DNA from 3 places in the Paenibacillus sp. FSL H3-0310 genome. Region 3 is predicted to be linked to each of the others. Evidence: predicted binding sites of a transcription regulator. Region 3 holds the regulator's gene; each other region holds the start of a gene.

Region 1 (2,205 bases), 1.3 Mb from region 3:
TATCCTGAGACCGCCAAGCATATTCAGGATGCCATTGCGAAAGGTGAATCCGCCACATGTACGATTAACCGAGAGCAGGCTGAAGAGAACCGTAAAGAGTCCTTAAAAGGGATTCCCACTAAAAAGGGGTATGACCGGGATGAATGGCCAATGGCTATGTGTGAGGAAGGCGGCATTGGTGCCGACATTGAATACATAACGCCAAGCGATAACCGCGGGGCTGGAAGCTGGGTTGGCAATCAGCTGGAGGATTATGCAGACGGAACGCGGGTAGAATTTATGTTTAAATAACGGTCTGTCTGACCAGCCCCAGGCAACAGAATAGCCCCACCTGGCATTCGCCAGATGGGGCTACACTGCACATCAGCTAACTTAGAATAAGCAAGCTTTAGTGATGATAACCAGCAAGATGAAAAGTACCAGAATTGCTCCTGTTGAAGTCCAAGGACTACACACCGGACCTACTGATGCTGGACTTACTACCGGACCTACGTTACAACCACAACCATGTTCCATTCCCATTTTCAATTCCTCCTAATGATTAATGACTACAGCACAAGATATGTAAAAAGGAGATAAGCCGTTTGGGCGAATTGGCAAACAAATGCCAATCACCTAATGAATTGAAGGTGGACAGTCGATAAACAGGATATACACAAAGGAGGTGCAATATGGATATAGCTGCATTATCAATGGCAATGAGCCAAGCATCCTTAGCTCAAAATGTTGGGATACAGGTCATGAATATTGCCAAGAATCAGGCTGAAACCCAGAGCCAAACCATGGTGGAAATGCTGGGCAAAAGCGTTGCTCCTAATTTGGGAAAAACACTTGATATTAGTGTGTAATTGCTTTATGCTAAGGATACATGAGAACGAATGTTCCTGTGTATCCTTAGCATTTTTTTACTCTACATAGCCCTTCGGGCTTTTCTTTTGCGCATTTATGCGAACATACGATCCCATTAGTGATTTATTAGTGATTTTAAACGAGGTGAATAAGTTGGAGAACATGAAATCATATTATCAAATGACTGTGCTTGAGAAATGGACGGAGGATTTATACAAGCGATTAAATCTTCATCAGCCCTCACAAATTTCAATATCGTATATTGCAGAGCGGCTTAATATCTGGGTTCATTATTTGGATGTGAGAAGCAAGAGCATTGAAGCGTCTGCAGGGATGTACAGCCTGTTTATCGACAACCGCCTTCCAGCCAATCTTCAACGGCTAGAGTTTCTTCATGAACTGTGTCACCTCCTTCGCCATGGCAGTGATAATCAGACCTTGATGCCAGAGCATTTCACGCGGGCACAGGAGGATGAATCCGAGCGTTTTATCTTGTATGCGGCGATGCCTTACTCCATGATCTCCCGCATGACATTGCCTGAGCAACGGGAGGATGCCATCTCCTATCTCGCAGCAGAATTTCAAGTTCCTGCCGAGCTGGCCTTACAGCGGATTGATCAGATCCAACGACGTGTGTTCCAAGGGCAATTATTGGCCGTGATGGGAAGAAACGAAGAACGACTGACACATATTCGCAACGGATCACGGAGATAATAAGCTTAGTTGCAATAGTTCTCTGCATATTCATTTATGGTGGAATTTCTCGTGAGGGGGAACGACATGGAAGCCATTAAAGTAATCGAATTATTACTGACTCATCCGGATTATAATGTAGATGCAGTACACCCCGAAATCCCGGATTTCGTGGGCATTGAGACGATTGAGGTGGATCACGAAACGGGGACCTTCTCCATTTTATTGCAAGAACCCAAAGAGGACTAAAAGAGAATCATTATTCTTCATAAGTTAAAAGGCAGCAAATCTAGTATGTCCCGGCAATTCTTCGTTCGCTTACGCCTGGATTACTATTGTTATTTGCTGCCTTTTTGTATAATCTGTTATGCAGATACAAACTGTATCACCAATAAGAACTAGAATAATGAATACACCGACAAAACCCCATATTAAAAACCATAAGATTTCCACCCCCGGCAGCCTTGGACTTACCTTGTTCTCCAACATCTTAATTCGCTGCTCCAGTATTTTCTCTTCCTCCTGCGTCATATATCTATGAATGACATACCAGTCTCAGTATATTATCTTATACTATATACAAATTATTTATATGGAGGGAATTAATGAAGAAAAAAACAAAACTAATCTTCATCGTTCTAATCCTTTTAATCTATGGAATAA
Region 2 (2,205 bases), 1.3 Mb from region 3:
GAGGCATCATCAGAAAATACAGTTAATGATCCAATGCCAAGCATCCGGTCCATGATAGACTGTTTTACGGATAAATCGCGTACGCGCAGCAATTCGATTTCTTCAACATTTTTACCGATAAGTCCGGTCTTTACCATAATACGCTGACTTGTAATGGTATATGAAGTTGTGTTAAGTCCTACGATTCCTTTGAGTCGATCCGAGATGCCGGCAGGTTTGCCTTTCCAGAGCACGACTTCTTGAATGACATGATTATTATCTACTGTGGGTCGATGAGCGGTTACTGGAGCGGTACCGTCAAGGCTGGTTCCACATTCTCCACAAAATTTAGCGCCCTGCTTGTATTCCGCTCCACAGGTGGTGCAATAAGGCATAAATACTCTCCTTTCCTGATCACAATTAAAATAATTATAACATAACAGTCATTTTACATATATTTCATTTGCGCTTTACACAAACCGACATTATCCTGTTAAGTGGAGGGATAAATAATGAAAAAAGCTTTACTAATAGGAATGCTGATGATGACTGTCATCCTTAGCGCCTGCAGCAATAATTCAACTTCATCGGCACCTGCCACGGAGGAAGAAGTGCAGGAGACCGTGCAAAACTTCTACAATGAAATGTCTAAACTTGAAGAGTCAGGAAAAACTTCTTTAGCGGAGTTCAACGAAGCCATTGCTGGTTATTCAGCAGGAGATCTCACGGACAAGCAATTGGAGAAGAAAATTAAGCAATTCCAGAGTACCGCAACTGATTTATCGAATCAAGCCGAGAAAGTAAAAATTTCCTCCAGCTTGCCGGAAGACATTCGTAAGTTGCTCGAAGAGTCTAAAGTTGCCTTTGAAAGTGCTTATTCTTTAAAAGAAGAGGCCTCTCAAGGTGCTGATTCCGCAAACGTTACGGCTGAGCAATTTAATGAATTGAATCAGAACGCTGATGTAGCGATGTTATTCGGTATTTCCAAGCTTAACGAGGCAAGAGAAGCAACAGGACTTATAGATTCCGAAGGTCAGGCTACCTCAGAGTCTGGGGACGTTGTTCAAGAATAAATCAAATCAGGCGCTGCGCAGTTTATCTGTCAGCGTCTTTTTGCTGCGAATTTTATCTTGAATAGATATACATTAATATACATCTTTTGAATAAAGAGTGACCCTTAAAAAGGTATCTTTTTCCTGATTATTGATTAATATGCGAAGATGCGGATATAATACAAACATACGTTCGTGTTCAGAGGAATAGATATATAATTAAGGAGGGGTTACCATGGGCAAAAAGCTGGAGAAAAACGGGCTGTGGGAAAGCAGCCGCATGATGCTGCCGGAGCATAAGATACGAATTATAAGAGATGAACGGGAAACGCTGCGCCGCATCAAGCCTATTCTGGATGAGCAGAAGCTGGAGGAGATTGAATGTACACTGGCTTTGTCGTTGCGGAGTCATGTACGAGTGACAGTTGTTCTTTTTGACCCTTTTGAAAATACGATGTTAAGTGGTTTTGTGACTTCCATTCACACCCACTCGCGTGAGTTTAAGCTGCAGTGGGCGGAGGAATGGAAGTGGATCGATGTGGATGATATTGTCGAGGTCTACATCGTTTAATGCTGAGAACCGTTGCCTTCGCTTTTCTCATAAGCGATTAAGGTAACGGTAGGATTACCGGTCAGATGTGCAATGGAAGCTTCAGCATTCCGAATAATTTCCAGTGCTTCTTCCTGTTCACTAAGGGCTGCAACTTTATAGCTATCGCTATGAATATCCATATGTCTCCCACCTTTCGTTAAATATTTTGTCCTTTTTTGTGGAAATCATCCTAAAGGGGACAGGGGTACAGGCAAATAGGGCAGCGGCATCATTGAATATACCAAAGGGGTGATTCTATGCTGACTTTGGAGCAATTGAGGGAAAAATCCGCGGCGCGTCTGGTCGGGCTTCATCCTGTCTTGGCGGCAGGTGCGAATGTTTTGATTCAGCAAAGCCATGCGAGAGGAGTCCCTATCGTTATTACTCAGGGTCTACGGACCATTGCTGAGCAAAATGCTTTGTATGCGCAGGGTAGAAGCAAACCAGGACCGATAGTTACCAACGCTAAAGGCGGTACCAGCTATCATAATTATGGTCTTGCGTTTGATTTTGCGCTTTTGCTGCCGAATGGCACTAGCCTTTCTTGGGATATCAATCGTGATGGTGATAAGGATAAGACAG
Region 3 (2,205 bases):
CCCCCTATAAATTAATTCTAACTCTGCCATGAGAAAAAGAGCTTGTCAAGGTCTACTCCCTGCAAGCTCTACTGGTCATTCTATTATGTTCTCAGAAAATTAATAAATAGGTAAAGTAAGTATGTCTCCAGCGTTAATTTGACTACTCTTAATCCCACTTGAACGTTTAATTCCTTCTATATAAACAACTGTCTTCATATCAGCTGGTTTATTCTTAAGGGCAATACTCCATAGTGTATCTCCACGTTCAACCACAATCCGCTTCTCTTCCTTCATTATAGTCGTCGATCCTGCAAATACATTTCCCACTACTGTTAGGCCAGATAATACTAGCACGAAAATCAATATTAACTTAATAAAGAAATCTTGACGGAACAACGAAATCATCCCTCCAAGCAAACGTTCCGTTATCTCTTTCACCTTAGCGGAATTACGGGCAACGTCATTATGTCCTATAGATTCAACCACTGGGGCCTTATCGTAGATGCTGCGGTATGTACTGTATTTTAGCATAATCATCATCCTCCAAACACTTGTTCTTACTTTCGAATTTATAATAACACGAACATGTGTTTTGTTCAATACTATTTCAGAACAATTGTTCTCTTTTTTTCGAGAGACTCAAGCGGTTCATTTTATTATCATTTGTCTACCATTTTTTAACTCTAGCAGATTAATATTTATAATAGTTAGAACTTATGTTTGTGCGAACGGTAGTTCTATGTTATAATTTTCCCAAACATTACTATATGGGGTTGATTCCAATGTCAAAGATTTCAAGTCGCCAGCTGGCGATCCTGGAATTTATACGAAGCGAAGTCCGCAGCAAGGGTTATCCACCTTCCGTCCGGGAAATTGGAGAAGCTGTTGGCCTTGCTTCCAGCTCCACAGTTCACGGTCATTTGGACCGGCTTGAGAAGAAGGGACTTATTCGTCGAGATCCAACGAAGCCACGTGCAATAGAATTACTAGGCCAAGAGGATTCAGAGAATGTTCACCAATTCGCGCAGACCATCTCACGGATTCCTGTCGTAGGTAAAGTTACCGCCGGGGTACCTATCACTGCTACAGAGAATATCGAAGACTACTTCCCACTTCCTACTCACTATGTAGGTGACAACAAAGTATTTATGCTGTCTGTCATGGGTGATAGTATGGTGGACGCAGGCATTATGAATGGTGACTATGTGATTGTTCGCCAACAACAAACAGCGGACAACGGAGATATCGTTGTAGCCATGACCGAAGAAGATGAAGCAACCGTTAAGACCTTTTACAAGGAACGTGATCATATACGGCTTCAGCCGGAGAATCCAGCTTATGAGCCGCTTCGCCTTAATCGCGTAACTATTCTCGGAAGAGTCATCGGATTGTTTCGAGATATCCACTAAGTATGCACTTCTAACATAAAAGGCTGGTCCGCATATGCGGAACAGCCTTTTTTCTACGTTTTTTTGCTTTTCCAACCACTTACGAACATTTGTTCCCAATGGCTAAAATGGCCATTTTCTATGAATAACCCTTTAGGCGTTCTGCTCATATCCTAATTAGAAAGGAGTGTTGCGTATAATGCCCAACTACCGAATTATTGTAGATCTGACCCAACGAATGTTATATCTTCTGGACAATGATATTGTGATTAGAGGTTTCCCTGTCGGCATCGGTAAGATGTTAACCCAATCCCCAGTGGGTGAATTCACTATTATTAACAAACAACCCGACCCAGGGGGTCCCTTCGGTGTGTTTTGGATGGGACTGTCTAAACCACACTACGGAATTCATGGAAACAATGACCCTTCCTCCATTGGGAAAGAGGTGTCCCACGGCTGCATCCGGATGTACAACGAGGATGTGTTAGCACTCGCTGCTATTGTCCCTATAGGCACACGAGTAACGATAAGAAATTAAATTCGAATGGAGGCTCGGCAACCCCCAAATCACATTAAAAAATGGGGGTCATTACATAAGTAAGTATTTTTTCATTAGCATACTAGGAGTTTGGTGATTATATGTCGAATATTGTTAACAGGATTGCAAATTGAAAAGGATGTGTTTAGTTTGAATAATTCAAAAATTAGAACCCTCGTCGATTTTAAAGTCGATGCACTGGGTAAGCTGTCCGGTTTACTTTTAAATGATGAACAAGCTAGTGGAAAAAAAGTGAATTTGCTCACCTCTTTTGGCAGCATTCAGGGAATCGTCTCT

Evidence for each region. The regulator LexA, encoded in region 3, represses DNA repair genes until DNA is damaged. The targets are predictions, from matches to a motif close to CGAACATATGTTCG.
Region 1: MHH63_RS04865 (ImmA/IrrE family metallo-endopeptidase) is a predicted target of LexA. The motif match lies at 949-962, and genes of this name have one in related genera.
Region 2: MHH63_RS04905 (YolD-like family protein) is a predicted target of LexA. The motif match lies at 1,214-1,227, and genes of this name have one in related genera.

What each region holds. Positions count from the first base shown of each region.
Region 1 covers NZ_JBBODC010000001.1:1,079,642-1,081,846, reverse strand. Annotated here, with positions in the region: gene MHH63_RS04880 (NucA/NucB deoxyribonuclease domain-containing protein) at 1-291, shown strand, start outside; gene MHH63_RS04875 (hypothetical protein) at 373-522, opposite strand; gene MHH63_RS04870 (YjfB family protein) at 672-848, shown strand; gene MHH63_RS04865 (ImmA/IrrE family metallo-endopeptidase) at 1,012-1,563, shown strand; gene MHH63_RS04860 (hypothetical protein) at 1,630-1,791, shown strand; gene MHH63_RS04855 (DUF3139 domain-containing protein) at 2,148-2,205, shown strand, end outside.
Region 2 covers NZ_JBBODC010000001.1:1,084,352-1,086,556, forward strand. Annotated here, with positions in the region: gene MHH63_RS04895 (PH domain-containing protein) at 1-374, opposite strand, end outside; gene MHH63_RS04900 (hypothetical protein) at 492-1,052, shown strand; gene MHH63_RS04905 (YolD-like family protein) at 1,267-1,602, shown strand; gene MHH63_RS04910 (hypothetical protein) at 1,599-1,763, opposite strand; gene MHH63_RS04915 (M15 family metallopeptidase) at 1,881-2,205, shown strand, end outside.
Region 3 covers NZ_JBBODC010000001.1:2,373,211-2,375,415, reverse strand. Annotated here, with positions in the region: gene MHH63_RS10630 (LysM peptidoglycan-binding domain-containing protein) at 100-513, opposite strand; gene lexA (transcriptional repressor LexA) at 765-1,391, shown strand; gene MHH63_RS10620 (L,D-transpeptidase) at 1,570-1,908, shown strand; gene MHH63_RS10615 (hypothetical protein) at 2,059-2,205, shown strand, end outside.